2 regions of the Microbacterium sp. NPDC089320 genome follow, and region 2 is predicted to be linked to the other one. Evidence: riboswitches for the same ligand, from Rfam matches in the RefSeq annotation. Region 2 holds a riboswitch; the other holds the start of a gene.
The links. Region 2 has a riboswitch for thiamine pyrophosphate ahead of AB0N61_RS14050 (ECF transporter S component). Riboswitches for the same ligand answer to the same signal wherever they lie in the genome.

Region 1 (8,169 bases), on a different contig from region 2:
TGGATGTCGGTCATGAGGCGTAGGCGCTGTTCTCGTGCACGTAGTCGTGAGTGAGGTCGTTCGTGAGGATCGTCGCGGTGGCGTCGCCGACCTTGAGGTCGATCACGAGATGGGTCGCACGCGGGGTGAGGTCGACCTCCTCGCGCGGGCGGTCGGGACCACCCTCGCTGCACACGCGGACGCCGTTCATCCAGACGTCGACGTCGTAGGGATCGAACTGGGCGTTCGTCGTCCCGATCGCTGCGAGCACGCGCCCCCAGTTGGGGTCGTTGCCGAAGATGGCGGCCTTGAAGAGGTTGTTCCGCGCGACCGAGCGGCCGACCTCGACGGCCTCCCCCTCGGTCGCGGCGTGCTGCACCTCGATGGTGATGTCGTGGCTGGCGCCCTCGGCGTCGCCCTGCAGCTTGACCGCGAGCTCCTGGCAGAGCTCGGCGAGGGCCGCGGAGAAGTCCTTGAGGTCGGGCACCACCTCGGACGCGCCGTTGGCGAGCAGCGTGACCTGGTCGTTGGTCGACATGCATCCGTCGGAGTCGAGGCGGTCGAACGTCGTGCCGGTGGCGAACCGTAGCGCGGCATCCGCCTCGAGAGGCTCGAGAACGGCATCCGTCGTGATGACGACGAGCATCGTGGCGAGCCCGGGAGCGAGCATGCCCGCGCCCTTGGCCATGCCGCCGATGGTCCAGCCGTCTCGAGTGACCACCGCGGTCTTCGACACGCTGTCCGTGGTCATGATGGCCTCGGCGGCGACCTCACCGCCATCGGCCGAAAGCTCGGCGATCGCCCGTTCCGTGCCCAAGAGGACCTTTCCGCGGAAGACCTCGTCGCCGACTCCGATGAGACCGGTCGAGCACACGAGCACGTCGCCGGCGCCGACGCCGAGCAGTTCGGCCGCCTTCTCGGCGGTCTGGTGGGTCGTCTGGAAGCCGAAGCTGCCGGTGAAGCAGTTCGCTCCCCCGGAGTTCAGCACCACGGCCTCGACCACGCGATCGGCGACAGCCTGCTGCGACCAGATGATCGGGTTCGCCTTGGCACGGTTGCTGGTGAAGACGGCCGCACCGACCTTGCGCGGCCCGCGGTTGACCACGACGGCGACATCGGGCTTGCCGGTCGACTTCAGACCTGCAGCCACTCCGGCCGCTTCGAATCCTGCGGGGGCGGTGACGCTCACGGCGCGACTCCGTTCACTGAGAGGGCGCGGGACTCGGGCAGCCCCAGCGCGAGGTTCATGGACTGGACGGCAGCGCCTGCGGTGCCCTTGACGAGGTTGTCGACGGCCGTGACCACTGTCACGCGGTTGGCCGCGCGATCGATGGCCAGGCCGATCAGGGCGGTGTTGGCCCCGAGGACGTCGGCTGTGCGGGGGAACTCGCCGGCGGGCAGCAGCTGCACGAACGTCTCGTCACCGTAGGCGTCCTCCCAGGCGGCGCGGATCTCGGCGTCGCTGACGTCGCCCGCGATCGGCGCCGTCGATGTCGCGAGGATCCCCCGCGACATCGGGACCAGCACGGGCGTGAAGGAGATGCGGATGCCGTCGGCCGGAGCACCTGCGGCTGCGGCGAGCGCCTGGCGGATCTCGGGGATGTGCCGATGGGTGCCGCCGACCGCGTACGGGTTGGCGCTCCCGAGTATCTCGCTGGCGAGCAGGTTGGTCTTCAGGCTCTTGCCCGCGCCGGATGGCCCGACGGCGAGCACCGAGACGATGTCGCCCGCGTCGATCACTCCGGCTGCGACCCCGGGGGCGAGGCTGAGGCTCACGGTCGAAGCGTTGCAGCCGGGGGCGGCGATGCGTGTCGCCCCCCGCAGCGTCTCGCGCTGCTTGACACCGCCCACGAGCAGCTCCGGGACGCCGTAGGCCCACGGTTCGTGGAAGTGGCCGCCGTAGAAGGCGTCCCAGGAAGCCTGCGACGTCAGTCGATGGTCCGCTCCCGCGTCGATCACGAGCGGGGTGTCGCCGAGCGCGTCCGTGTACTGGCCGGACTGACCGTGAGGCAGAGCGAGGAACACGATGTCGTGACCTGCAAGAGTCTCGGGCGTGGTGTCCTGCAGGGTGAGGTGTGCGAGCGAGCGCAGGTGCGGCTGATGCTGCACGAGCGGCTGACCGGCGTTCGAGTGCGCCGTCACGGTGCGGATCTCGATGTCGGGATGAGACGCGAGAAGGCGCAGGATCTCGCCGCCCGCATAGCCGGAGGCGCCGGAGACGGCGACGGAATACGTCATTCTTCTACCTTAACGGTCGGACCCCTCGGCGAACGCGGGGTGCAGTGTCGGGAACCGGGGCGGCGACACCGGCACTCGACCGCCGTGCGTACGCAGGCAGAAGCGCAGGGTCGCCTAGAGTCGGCGGCCGCTGCGGCGTCGGCGCACGGCGATGACGCTCGGAGCGAGCGTCAGAGTTGCGGTGGCGGCCGAAGGCATGCCGCGACGATAGCGCGCTCGTCGCGGCATGCGCAAATCCGGTGCGTCATCTGCCGGGCGCGTGGGCTGCCGGCGCCGCGAAGAACGCGAGCTCATGAGCGCTCGAGGTCTCGAACGCGCGGAGCATGCGTCGGCGGCCTGCGGCATCCGACTGCGTCGCGGCGTGCATCACATGGTCGATCGCCTGCTCCGTCGCCTTCTCGAAGTCCGGATCGGCATAGGTCGCGAGCCACGACGCGTAGGGATGCTGCGGATCTCGGGCATATGCGCCGAACTCCCCTGCGCGCAGGCGAGTGCCGAGATCGGTGTACAGCCAGAAGCACGGCAGCACGGCGGCGACGAGCTCGGCGTAGTCCCCGCCGAAGGCCACCGAGCGGAGGTGGTCGAGGTATGCGACCGTCGCCGGCGCAGGATCGGCGATGGACGTCGCGGCCGCCACCCCCGCGCCCGGTGTCAGCCACGAAGCGTGGAGCTCGAGCTCTCCCGCGATCGCCCCGTGCGCCGAGTGCGCCCAGAACGCCTGCTCGTGCGGTGTGGGCGCGATCCGCGCGGCCGCGGCGAGCACTCGGGAGTACTCGCGCAGGTACAGCGCATCCTGTCGCAGGTAGAACAGGAACCATTCGCGGTCGAGAGTGCCGTCTGCCAGGGCACGGATGAAGGGCAGCTCGTCGACATCGGCCCGCACGGCGGCGATGTGATCCCACCACCGGTCGCGCAGATCGGCATGCTCGGGTGCGGGCGCGAGTCCCCCTCGTCGCCAGAGCCCGCCGAAGTGGTTCACGGGGCCGTGCCCGCGCCCGACGTCGAGCGCATCGCTGTGCCTCAGCGATTCCCGCAGCCAGGTCCTCGCCGAATCCACCGCGTCGACGGGAGACTCCCCTGCGGCGAGGCGAGTGGCCAGGGCCGACGACAGGGAGCATCCGGTGCCGTGCGTGTTGCGCGTCGCGATGCGCGCCCCGGGGTACCCGCGTCTCACGCCCCGGGACACATCGATCAGCGCGTCCGGAACGTCGTCGCCGCCGAGATGCCCTCCCTTGACGAGCACCGCCCCACCGGTCCGGGCGGACAGCGCGGCCCCGGCCTCCAGTGCGTCGTCCCATCCCGCAACAGGACGATCGGTGAGCGCGGCGAGCTCTGCGAGGTTGGGCGTCACGACATGCGCGCGATCGAGGAGCCCGCGGAGTGCACGCTCGGCATCCTCGTCGAGCAGCCGATCGCCACTGGTCGCGACCATGACGGGGTCGAGCACGACGATCGGCGGACGGACGGCGTCGAGCCACGAGGCGACCGTGTCGATCACGTCCGCGGTGGCCAGCATCCCGATCTTCACCGCATCGATGACGATGTCGTCCGAGATCGCGTCGAGCTGCTGACGGAGGAACTCCGCAGGAGGCACGTGCACCGCGCGCACTCCCCTGGTGTTCTGCGCCGTGAGCGCCGTGACGACAGCCATGCCATAGCCGCCGCTCGCGGCGATCGATTTGAGATCGGCCTGGATCCCCGCCCCGCCTGACGGGTCGCTCCCCGCGACGCTGAGCACACGAGGCGTACCCGATGCCCGCCACCTGCGGAGGAATTCCCGGGCCGTGCGCGTCGGGTCGGCGGCGGCGCAGATGGCGGAGACCACCGCGAGCCCTGCCGCTCCCGCATCGCGAAGATGCTCGATGTCGTCGACGTCCACGCCGCCGATGGCGACGCAGGGCAGCCCCGCCATCGCGGCGAGCGCGCGGAAGCCGTCGAATCCCAGGGCCGGCGGGTGGTCCGGCTTGGTGGTGGTGGGACGGATGACGCCGACGCCGAGATAGTCGACCGTTCCGGTGGGCAGCGCCGACACCGCGGCGAGATGCTCAGGCGTGTTGGCCGTCAATCCGATGATCGCCTCGGGTCCGAGGCGCTCACGTGCCCCCAGCACCGATGCGTCGCCCTGCCCGAGGTGCACGCCGTCGACCCGCGCTCCCCCGGCGCGAGCGAGGATCGCCGCATCGATGCGGTCGTTCACCACGAGCAGAGCACGGCCGTCGATCACTCGCGAGAGCTCGATCAGCTGATCGGCGGTCTCGGCATCCGTCGCGTCCTTGTCGCGCAGCTGGACGATGCGCACGCCACCTTCGACGGCGAGTCGCACCGTCTCAGCGACGCCCCGTTCACCGCAGAGGACGGGATCCGTGACGAGATAGAGCGAGAGGTCGGCGATCACAGCGCGTGCTCCCGCACACGCGCGGCAACAGCCAGGTCTTCCGGCTGCACGGCGGCGAGCGCGTCGAGCAGCGCGACCGCGAAGCTGCCCGGGAGCGAGGCCTGCGCCGCGGCACGCTCCGCGGCGATCGTGTAGACCAGGCTCGCCGACGCGACCGCGGTGAGCGGATCGACGGCGGTGGAGCGTGCTTCGCCGAGGAACGCCGCCATGACGGCACCCAAGGCGCATCCGCCGCCCGTGACCCGGGTGAGCAGCTCATGGCCGTTGGCGATGCGCAGCAGCCGCACACCATCCGTGACCAGATCGACCGGTCCCGACACCGCGACGACCGAACCGTGCCGCGAGGCGAGCGAGAGCGCCGCATCGGCCGCGGCATCGGTCGTGTCCGTCGCGTCGACACCGCGTCCTCCTGCGCTGCGACCTGCGAGGGCGAGGATCTCTGAGGCGTTCCCCCTGATCGCCGTGGGGCCCGCGTCGGCCAGCTCATGGGCGAGAGCGGTGCGCACCGGCAGCGCGCCGATCGCGACGGGATCGAGCACCCACGGCGTGCCGGCGGCGGCTGCTGCTGCCGCCGCTTCGAGGCCGGCCGCTCGCTGCTCCGGAGTCGGCGTTCCGAGGTTGATGAGCAGCCCCGAGGCCACCCCGGCGAACACACCCGCCTCACCGACGATGTCGACCATCGCCGGCGCCGCGCCCAGGGCGAGCAGCACGTTGGCGGTGAAACCCGTGACGACGCTGTTGGTGATGCAGTGGGTCAGAGGCGGACTGTCGCGCAGCCCTGCCAGCAGCTCAGCGGCCGAGGCAGCCAAGGTCGATTCGGAATCCGGACGCAGACGATCGCTCATTGCGACATCCCTTCGCTAGTACGAACTAGATCAGGTTCGACGGGTCTGTTCTCAGCCGCGGATGCGGCACCCCGTGTCACTGCTCGCAGTCTAGCGATGCCCGCGGTCAGTCGAGCAGCTGCAGCAGTGCGATCTCATCGGTGCGGGTCAGTCCGGCCCGGCGCTCGCGGTCGACGCCGCGGGCCTGCTCGTCATCGACCACCGCGGCGATCGTCTCGTCGAGCGGACGCAGCCTGCCTCCGGCCGCGTGGTAGCGCGCGTTCGATCTCGTCATGAATCCCGACATCCCGCTCGGCAGCCACAGCGGCAGCGATCGCTCCCCTGCCCAGTAGGCCACGCCCTTCTCGACGAGCCACTCATCCGTTGCCGTCACGGTGTCCCCGCGGTGTCCGGCACGGCGGCGCACGGCGTCGAGGACGTCGCCCAGCCGGCACCGATCGCCGATCGTGTTGATCACGCCGGTCACCGTCGTCGTCGCGATGAACTCCGCCAGATCCTCGACATCGATCACCTGCACGTCCCGCCCCTCGACGGGCGGGAGCAGCACAGGGGCGTCCTCGGCGCGCAGGAACGCAGCGGCCCAGTATCCGAAGCGATCGCTCGGGTCGCCCTCGCCCACGATCAATCCGGGGCGCACGATCAGGGCGCGATCGCCGAGAGCGCGGACGGCGTTCTCGGCAGCCACCTTCTGCCGACCGTACTCGTCGTCGGCCGTCTCGGCCGGCGCATGCAGCGCCGCCGTCTCGTCTGCGCCGACCGTGTCATCGTCGGAGTACGCCGACATCGACGACACGTAGGTCCATCGATGGGCTCGGTCGCCGAGCGACGCGACGGCGGCGGCGACATGGGCCGCATTCGACGAGACGTCGATCACGTGGTCCCAGTCGCGACCCGAGACCGCGTCATAGGCATCCTCACCGTCGCGATCGGCCAGCACCAGGCTCGCCCCCTCCGGAGACGGGCGCCCTCCCCGAGCGAGGCACATCACGGTCGAGCCGCTCACGAGCAGCCGACGGGCGATGCGTCCGGACAGCCAGCCGGTGCCGCCGAGGATCAGAACATCCGTCATGACCCCATGCCATCATCTTCGCCTGGCGAGGGGAAGAGCCTTCCGCTCATGGCGGATGCCAGGTCAGCTCGAGCGCAGTTCCGTCAGGCCCGGGAGTTCTGGCACCGTCCAGGAGGGATCGGGGCGCCAGTCGCGCCATTCCGACGCGAACGGCCAGTCGCCGTCGTGGAAGGACTCGATCGCCGCGTCCGCGTGTCGTTCGATCTGGGCCGCCTGTTCCGATGTGAGGCGCCCCTGCTCGACCGCCGCGATCACCTCGTCCTCGTCTTTCAGGTGCACCCGGCCGTCGGCCTCGATCTCGACGTCGAGGATGTGATCCGACGAGTACGTGTCGCGGTCGGTGCGCAGATGCGCATTCTCGAGGTTCACGTACCACCCCGCGAACTCCCACTCCGGACCGCTCACGTCGCTCCAGAAGAGCCACACCGACCAAGCCACTCCCGCCGGTGCGATCCGGAGGATGCCGTTGCCCCACCATTCCTCGACGATCCGTGTCCGCGGATCCAGCCATCGCCGCTCGAGCGGAACCGTGCGGATGCGCTCGCCCGTGGGAGTGCCCTGGCCCTCCTGGAGGGTGCCGGGAGCCAGCCAGGCGACCAGGCCCCGCTCATCGTCGCGCACAACCCGCATCGGCGTGATGGTCGACGCGTCGCCGGGCTGCCAGCCGGGCTTGCGGTAGTGCCAGGAGATCTGGTCGCCCGGCTCGAGGAACGGCGCCTCCCCCATCGGCCGGACGCCGTCGGGAACCGCCGCAGGCGTGCTGTGGGGAAGGATGCTCATTCCGACACGGTACCCGGCGTCCGCGCCGAGTTCCGTTCGGCTCGGCGGGGCGGTCGTATTGGTGGCGGGACGCGGGCCCGGGCCCCCCCCCACCCGGGGGGGCCGCGGCGGGCGGGGCGTGACGCCCCCCCCCCCGCACCCCCGCCCCGGCCCCGCGCACCGCGCGGCGTGGTCTCCCGCCCCCCCCCCCCCCGCGCGCGGCGGCGCGGGGGGGGGGGGGGGGGGTGGGGGGGGGGGGGGGGGGGGCGCGCCCCCCCCCCCCCCCCCCCCCACCACTCGGGTGCGGTCCGCGTGCGCGGATCAGTGCCGCCGCCGCGCCGTCAGTCGCGCAGGGACGCGTCGAAGCGCTCGGCGGCGACAGCGACACCGGCGAGCTTCGCCTCGGTCGCCTCGGCGGCGGTGAGGGTGCGATCATCGGCGCGGAATCGCAGCGCGAAGGTGAGGCTCTTCTGTCCCTCTGGGACGCCCTCTCCGCGGTAGTCGTCGACGAGGCGGATCGACTCGAGAAGCGCGCCGGCGCCCTCGGTGAGCGCAGCGCGCACGTCGCCCGCCGGCACGTCGGCTCCGAGCACGAGCGACACGTCCTGCGTGGCAGCGGGGAACGTCGACAGCGAGGCCGCGACGGCACGGGCGCCGCCGAGCGCGAGGATGCCGTCGAGGTCGAGTTCGAGCACGGTGGCGCGACCGGGAAGATCTGCGCCGGCAGCCACGTCGGGGTGGAGCTCCCCGACGTAACCGATCTCGACATCACCGACGCGCAGCACACCCGTGCGTCCGGGGTGCAGCGCCGCGCGCTGCCCCTGCACCACATCGAGGTCGACACCGGCTGCCGCCGCGATGACCCTGGCGGCGTCGAGAGCTTC
Region 2 (8,169 bases):
GCGCGTGAGCAGAGCTCGCGACGACCAGCGGAAGGGGTCGGGCTTCTCACCGGCGGCGAGCGCGGGCAGTGCAGCGACCCGCCCTTCTTCGGCAGGGATCAGCCCGGCGACCGTGAGACCGAGGGTCGATTTCCCCGCGCCGTTCGCTCCGGTCACGCCGAGCACCTCGCCCGCGCGCACGTCGACGTCGAACGGACCGGCCACGGCGAGCCCGTGTCGCCGAGCGACGGTGAGGCCGCGAGTCTCGAGCAGCGTCGCCCCCGGGCGCTGAGCGGGCGCGGGCGGAAGGGCGGGCGGGTGCCCAGGGACCCACACACCGGATGCCGCGAGCTCCGCGCCCCGTGCGCCGAGAACCTCGTCGGGGGTGCCGTCGGCGAGCACGACCGTTCCTCCCGGCTCGGCTCCGAGCACGATCACCCGGGTGACGAGCGGCAGCCAGACGTCGATGCGATGTTCGATGACGACGAGGGTCGCGCCCGTCATATCGAGGGCCGCGGCGACGGCATCCCGTACGTCGCGCACACCCTCGGGGTCGAGGTTCGCCGTCGGCTCGTCGAGCAGGATCGCGCCGGGTCGCATCGCGAGCACGCCGGCGAGAGCGAGACGCTGCTTCTGGCCGCCCGACAGCGCAGCCGTCGACCGATCGAGTGCGACATCGAGCTCGACGGCATCCAGCGCCGCACGCACGCGCCGCCAGATCTCGTCGCGGGGGACACCGAGGTTCTCGCATCCGAAGGCGACATCGTCGCCGACCCTCGCGAGGATCGTCTGCGTATCGGGATCCTGGAGGACCATTCCGACGCGACCGCGGGCGGCGGTGGGCGCGACACCGTCGACGAGCAGCGCACCGTGGGTCTCGCCCTCGTCGGCTCCGCCGAGAACACCGCCGAAGCCCTGCAGGAGGGTCGACTTCCCCGAGCCGGAGGCGCCGAGCAGCAGCACGCGCTCCCCCGGCTCGATGCGCAGATCGACGTCGCGCACCGCCCACCGCAGCCGTGTCGCGTACCGCCACCCCCAGCCGCGGGCTTCGAGGGTGGCGGGCGTCGTGACGGAGCTCACACCCGTGCGGTGACCTCACGGCCGGCGGCGAACCGGCTGAGGGCTCCTGTGGCGGCGAGCCCTCGGGCGATCAACCACGCTCCGAGCCCGGCGATGACCGCACCCGAGATGGTCGTCGAGACGATATAGATGCTGGTGAAGAGCGTGTCGGCGCCGGCGTACCAGAGGATGCGGTCGTTGATTCCGCAGGCGAGACCCGCGCCGGCCCCCGCCAGCATCGCGACAGGCAGCCGCCAGACGCCGTAGAGGAAGATGAGGAACACCAGCTCGGCGCCGAGTCCCTGCACAAGACCCGAGACGATCGTGAGTGGGCCCCACGCGTTGCCGACGAGTGCCGAGATGATCGCGGCGACCAGCTCGGTGTAGAGCGCGGCGCCCGGCTTGCGGATGATCAGAGCGCCGAGCACGCCCGCGATCAGCCACGGGCCCGCGAGCAGGCCCTGCACGCCGGGGAGCAGCGGCTTCAGGATGCTGCTCGGAACCTCGTAGCCGACGTTCCACAGCAGGAAGATCAGGGCGCACGCGACGGCGATGACGCTGGCGACGACGATGTCGACGACTCGCCAGCGCCAGAGCTCGGGGCGGCCGAGGCCCCTCGAGGGCTGCGTGGCCGATGCCGATCCCGTGGTGGATCCGGACGTGGATGTACTCATCTGTGACTCCTCCCTGCGCTGGCATGACCCAGATCAGGTTCGACGGTCGAAGCGCGATTCGCTCCCTCTCAGCCCGGCTCGCCGGACTCCCGTGGTTGTATGCACGATCTTACCCAGAGGCGACACCCGCGTCTTCTCCACGTGCAGCGACACGGATCCCCGCACGAGTTCGGTACCGTGAGGAGGTGACCGCTTCCGATGCCGCCGAGGCCACCGCCTCCGCCCTTCCTGCGGATGACGACGCCTCTGCGATCTTCACCCCTGAGGCGACTCCCCCCGCACAGTGGGCCGAGGGCGACAGCGGGGGAACGCCCCTGACGTGGGTCGATCCGATCGACGTGGCCCGGCACCCCGCGACCGACGCTCTCGACGACATTCCGCCTGTGGAGAGCAGCGACGCTCTGCTGACCGGAGCGCACCTGCGTCCGGCGATCGCCCGACCCGGCGTGCTCGTGCCCCTGGGCGTGCTCGTCGGATTGCTCGGCACCTACGGCGGATCGGCCATGCTGTGGCCTTTGCACGAGGTCGCTCCGACGGTCCAGTCTGTGGACCTCACTCCCGTCACCGCGCCCGCGGCCGCGATCGCCTTCCCCATCCAGGGAAGCGCAGCCGTGGGAATCGGCGGCATCGGCACGACGTCGTCGTCGCTCGACGCCGCCGCGATCGCGAGTGTCACCAAGGTCGTCTCCAGCCTGATGGTGCTCGAGCAGATGCCCCTCGCCGTCGGTGAGCAGGGCCCGGAGTTCTCGTTCACACGGGCCGACAACCTCGCGTACTGGGACTACCGACGCTCCGATCAATCAGCGCTCGATGTGCCCGTGGGCGGCACTCTCACCGAGTTCCAGCTCCTGCAGGGGACGCTGCTCGGATCCGCCAACAACTACATCGACCGTCTTGCCGCGGAGATCTGGGGCTCGCCATCGGCATTCACCGCCGCGGCTGCCGTGTGGCTGCGTGACCGCGGTCTCGACGACATCACGATCATCACTCCCTCGGGCTTCGACGACCGCAACCGGGCCACGCCCGAGTCGCTCGTTGCGCTGGCCGAGCTGGCCATGCAGAACCCGGTCTTCGCCGGGATCGTCGGCACTCCGTCCGTCGAGCTCCCGGGCGCGGGCACGGTCGTGAACACGAACGGGATGCTGGCAGACCCCGGCGTGGTCGGCGTGAAGACCGGCACGCTCGGCGACAGCTGGAATCTGTTGACCGCGAAAGTCATCACCGTCGACGACACGACCGTGCATCTGTATGCCGCTGTTCTCGGTCAGGCCGATGATGCACAGCGCCTCACCGAAACGCGATCGCTGTTCACGCAGGTCGAGACGGAATTGGAGCAGCAGACTCCCGCCATCGCCGCCGGCACGGTCGTCGGCACCGTCACCACGGTGTGGGGAGCGACCACCGATGTCGTCACGGATGCGGATGCCGACGTGGTGCTCTGGAATGGTGCGACCGCTGAGGCCTCGACGGACTTCGCGCTCGGCGACAATCGCGAATCGGGCGACCAAGTGGGCACGTTGACCAGCGTGGGTCCCTTGAACACCGTGACGACGTCTGTGTCACTTGCCGACGACGTCGATGCCCCGAGCCCGTGGTGGAGGCTGACCCACCCTCTCGAACTCCTCGGCATCACCGAGGCTCAACGCTGAGGCTGCATGCTCCGCGCAAGCGCGGCGCACACAGAACGCCCCGCCATCCGAGTGTTCGGACGGCGGGGCGTTGTGGCGCTCGGACGCTCCGGCGCTCCGGCGCTCCGGCGCTCAGGAGCGTGAGCCCCCGGCGTCGGGTCGTTCGACGATCTCCTGTGCAGCGGCGGCTTCGGCCGTAGGCGTCTGAGCGCCCACCGAGACCCCCACTTGTGCCGCGGCAGCTGCCTCTTCGGCGTCGCCGCTGATGACCACGGGAGTCGCTCCCGTGAGCGCGTCGTCGGCGTCGATGTCGGTTGCGGCCTGCTCGAACTGCGACTGGTACAGGCGCCAGTAGGCGCCCTGCGCGGCGATGAGCTCGTCGTGCGTGCCCTTCTCGACGATGTCTCCGTGCTCCATCACGAGGATGAGGTCGGCATCGCGGATCGTCGAGAGGCGGTGCGCGATCACGAATGACGTGCGCCCCTGTCGGAGCGCCGCCATCGCGTGCTGCAGCAGCAGCTCGGTGCGGGTGTCGACCGCCGACGTCGCTTCGTCGAGGATCAGGATCGAGGGCTGGGCGACGAACGCTCGCGCGATCGTGATCAGCTGACGCTCGCCTGCCGACACGTTCGAGGCGTCCTCGTCGAGCACCGTGTCGTAGCCCTCGGGGAGAGCGTGAACGAAGCGGTCCACATAGGTCGCCTTCGCCGCTTCGAGAACCTCTTCGTCGGTCGCGGTCGAGCGACCGTAGCGGATGTTCTCGCGGATGCTGCCGGCGAACAGCCATGGGTCCTGCAGGACCATGCCCGTGCGCGACCGGAGCTGGTCGCGCGTGACCTCGGAGATGTCCTGACCGTCGAGCAGGATCCGCCCGCCGTTCAGTTCGTAGAACCGCATGATCAGGTTGACGAGCGTGGTCTTGCCCGCTCCCGTCGGTCCGACGATCGCGACCGTCTGGCCGGGCTCGACGCGGAACGAGAGGTCGGTGATGAGCGGACGCTCGGGAGTGTACGAGAATGCGACGTTCTCGAACTCCACGACGCCCTTGCCGTCGACGAGCTTCGGAGCATCGGCGTCGTCGGCCTCCTGCTCCTCGGTGTCGAGGAGTTCGAACACCCGCTCCGCCGATGCCGTGCCGGACTGCACGACCGCGGCCATTCCACCGAGCTCCGACAGGGGCTGCGTGAACTGCTGCGAGTACTGGATGAAGGCCTGCACATCTCCGAGACGCAGCTGCCCGTTGGCCACCATGAGACCGCCGAGCACCGCGATGCCCACGTAGGTGAGGCTGCCGACGAAGGTCATCGCCGGCATGATGATGCCGGAGAGGAACTGCGCCTTGAAGCTGGCCTGGAACAGCTCCTCGTTCTCGCCCTGGAACTTCGCGAGAGCGTCCTGCTCCCGACCGAACACCTTCACGAGCGCGTGTCCGGAGAAGGCCTCTTCGACGCGAGCGTTCAGTCGTCCGACCTTGCGCCACTGGGTGCCGAACGCCTTCTGCGAGCGGGGACCGATGACGCCGAAGATCACGCCCATGAGCGGGAGTGCCACGAGCGCGACGAGAGCCAGCTGCCAGGAGATCGAGAACATCAGCACCAGCACGCCGACGACTGTGAGCACGGCCGTGATCGCGCCGGACAGCGACTGCTGCATGGTCTGGGTGATGTTGTCGATGTCGTTGGTCACACGCGAGATCAGATCACCGCGCTGCACCTTGTCGAAGTACGACAGCGGCAGGCGGTTGATCTTCGCCTCGACCTGCTCGCGCAGACGCCACATGGTGCGGACCATGATGACGTTGATGACGTAGCCCTGGATCCAGCTGAGGAACGCGGCGGTGATGTAGATCGCCAGCACGGCGATGATGATGCCCCGAAGCGCGTCGAAGTCGACGCCGTCTCCGACCTGGAAGCTGCCGAGGGCCTCGACCTGATTGGCGAAGTCGTCCTGACCGCCCTGACGGAGCGCGGCGACCACCTCGTCCTGCGGGGTTCCGGCGGGGAACCCGGGGAAGTCCCCGTTCGCCTGGCCGAGCTGCACCGAGATGAAGCCCTTGTAGATGAGGTTCGTGGCTTCGCCGAGCACCTTCGGTGCCGCGACCGTCAGCACGACGCCGACCGCGCCGGCGATCGACACCAGGACGAACCAGACGGCCGACGGCTTGAGCAGCCCGATCATCCGACTGAAGCTCTTGCCGAAGTTGTCGGCCTTGCCCGGTGCGACGCTGTCCCAGCCGCCGCCGTCCTGGCGCGCCTTCTCGGCGAGCTCTGCCTCGTACTTCTCTTCCTCGGTCAGCTCCGGCTCGACCGCAGTGGTCGTGTCGGTCGCCCGGGCCTTGCGACCTCGGCGGGTCTGGGGAGCGTCCTGCTCGCTCATGCGTCCACCCCCAGCTGCGATTCGACGATCTCTCGATAGGTCGTGCTCGTCTCCAGGAGTTCCTCGTGCGTGCCGACGCCGACCATGGTGCCCCCTTCGAGGACGACGATGCGGTCCGCATCGGTGATGGACGAGACACGCTGCGCGACCACGATCTTGGTCACCTCCGGCAGCTCGCGCCACAGCGCCTGCCTCAACCGTGCGTCTGTGGTGAGGTCGAGCGCTGAGAACGAGTCGTCGAACACGAGGATCTTCGGCTGACGGACGATCGCGCGGGCGATCGCCAGACGCTGACGCTGCCCACCCGAGACGTTGGTGCCTCCCTGGGTGATCCGCGACTCGAGCCCCTGCGGCATCTCCTCGACGAAGTCCCGACCCTGTGCGATCTCAAGGGCGTGCCAGAGCTCCTCATCGGTCGCGTCCTCTCGGCCGTAGCGGAGGTTCGACGCCACCGTGCCGGTGAAGAGGAACGGACGCTGCGGGACGAGGCCGATGGTCGCCCAGAGCGACTCGACGTCGGCGTCGCGGACATCAGTGCCGCCCACGAAGACCGCTCCTCCGGACACGTCGAAGAGACGCGGGATCAAGGAGACGAGCGTGGTCTTGCCTGCGCCGGTCGATCCGACGATCGCCACGGTCTCACCGGGCTCAGCCGCGAAGCTGATGCCCGTGAGCACGGGAGAGTCGGCTCCCGGGTAGGTGAACTCGACGCCGTCGAACGCAACCGAACCGGGTGTCGGGAAGGCGGTCACGCCGTCGGCCGGTCGCACCATGCTCGACTGCGTCTCGAGGACCTCGCCGATGCGCTCTGCCGAGACGGCCGCGCGCGGGATCATGATCGCCATGAAGCTGGCCATGATCACGCCGCCCATGATCTGACCGACGTACTGCATGAAGGCGAAGATCGTGCCGACCTGCACTGAGCCGCTGTTGACCTCGATGCCGCCGAACCACACGACCGCCACGACCGTGACGTTGAGGATCAGCATGAAGAGCGGGAACAGCAGGACGAACAGCGAGCCGACCTTGCGACCGACCACCATGATGTCGGTGTTGGCGACGCGGAAGCGTTCTTCTTCGATGCCCTCGCGCACGAACGCTCGCACCACGCGGACGCCGGTGAGCTGTTCGCGCAGCACGCGGTTCACGGTGTCGAGCTTGCCCTGGTAGCTGCGGAACAGCGGGACCATGCGGCTGACGACGAGCCCCGCGACGATCAGCAGCAGCGGCACGGACACCGCGATGAGCCAGCTCAGACCGATGTTCGTCTGCACGGCGAAGATGATGCCGCCGATCGCCAGCAGCGGCGCGGTGACGAGCATGGTGGCGCCCATCATCGCGAGCATCTGCACCTGCTGCACGTCGTTCGTGTTGCGGGTGATGAGGGAGCCGGCACCGAACTGCGACACCTCGCGCTCGGAGAAACCACTGACCTTCGCGAAGACGTCGGCGCGGATGTCACGCCCCGCACCCATCGACGCCCGAGCGGCGAAGTAGGTCGCGATGATCGAGGCGATGATCTGGCCCAGCGAGACGGCGAGCATGAACAGCCCGGTGCGCCAGATGTAGGCCGTGTCGGACTGGGCGACACCCTTGTTGATGATGTCTTCGTTGAGGCGGGGGAGGTAGAGGGTGGCCAGCGCGCTGGCGAACTGGAACACCAGCACAGCGACGAGAAGCCACTTGTAACGGGCGAGATAACGGAGGAGGAGTTTTCCCAGCACAGTCGCACTTTCTAGGAAGGATGAATCGGCGGATCTCTCGACGGGCGGACGCAGGCCGACGATCGCGCACATGCAAGAGTGGCACGAACTCCGGACATTCGTATCCCCCTGTGGGAGGACCTTCGCTGACAGCGAACCATTTCTGGTGCGGCCAGCGGTTTATGCACCGCGGCGAACAACCGCAGATATACCGGCATACCTCAAAACAGGGGCGGCTCGGGGGTGAAGTCGCGAGCATCGGCACCGGCGGCGGACGGGAGTTCCGAGATGGTCGCCGGGTTCCACTTCGGAGTGCGGTCCTTGTCGATCAGCTGGGCCCGAATGCCCTCCACCAGGTCGGGGTGCTGCAGGACGAACCACATCACGCGGCGGTACTCCCCCTCCAGGGCGGCGCGCAGGTTCGGCAGAGCACGCGCTTCCCGCACGGCGTCCAGCGTGACAGCGAGCCCGGTCGGCGCCAGACTCTCGAGCAGATCCGCGGTCTCCCCGGCATCCGGAGCCGCGTCCGCGCGCAGCCGATACACGATCTCCGCGACCGTGTCGGCGGAGAACGCGTGGTCGATCCAATCCCGCGACGACGGCAGCGTCGACGGCTCGGGAGTCTCGTCGAACAGCAGCACGATCTCGGCCGGGCCTGTGGGGTCGGCGCGATACGCGAGTGCTTCGCGCAGGGCATCGAGGCGATCGGACGGCACGAAGTGGTCGGCGAAGCCGAGCAGCACGGCATCC

Region 1: another riboswitch for thiamine pyrophosphate. It lies ahead of thiM (hydroxyethylthiazole kinase); the one in region 2 lies ahead of AB0N61_RS14050 (ECF transporter S component).

What each region holds. Positions count from the first base shown of each region.
Region 1 covers NZ_JBFBGY010000001.1:10,866-19,034, forward strand. Annotated here, with positions in the region: gene argB (acetylglutamate kinase) at 1-14, opposite strand, end outside; gene argJ (bifunctional glutamate N-acetyltransferase/amino-acid acetyltransferase ArgJ) at 11-1,168, opposite strand; gene argC (N-acetyl-gamma-glutamyl-phosphate reductase) at 1,165-2,217, opposite strand; gene AB0N61_RS00070 (bifunctional hydroxymethylpyrimidine kinase/phosphomethylpyrimidine kinase) at 2,462-4,612, opposite strand; gene thiM (hydroxyethylthiazole kinase) at 4,609-5,457, opposite strand; TPP riboswitch at 5,448-5,541, opposite strand; gene AB0N61_RS00080 (NAD-dependent epimerase/dehydratase family protein) at 5,564-6,526, opposite strand; gene AB0N61_RS00085 (DUF402 domain-containing protein) at 6,590-7,306, opposite strand; gene pheT (phenylalanine--tRNA ligase subunit beta) at 7,627-8,169, opposite strand, start outside.
Region 2 covers NZ_JBFBGY010000004.1:452,149-460,317, reverse strand. Annotated here, with positions in the region: gene AB0N61_RS14055 (ATP-binding cassette domain-containing protein) at 1-1,059, opposite strand, end outside; gene AB0N61_RS14050 (ECF transporter S component) at 1,056-1,712, opposite strand; TPP riboswitch at 1,706-1,815, opposite strand; gene AB0N61_RS14045 (D-alanyl-D-alanine carboxypeptidase) at 1,898-3,361, shown strand; gene AB0N61_RS14040 (ABC transporter ATP-binding protein) at 3,473-5,716, opposite strand; gene AB0N61_RS14035 (ABC transporter ATP-binding protein) at 5,713-7,440, opposite strand; gene AB0N61_RS14030 (enoyl-CoA hydratase/isomerase family protein) at 7,641-8,169, opposite strand, start outside.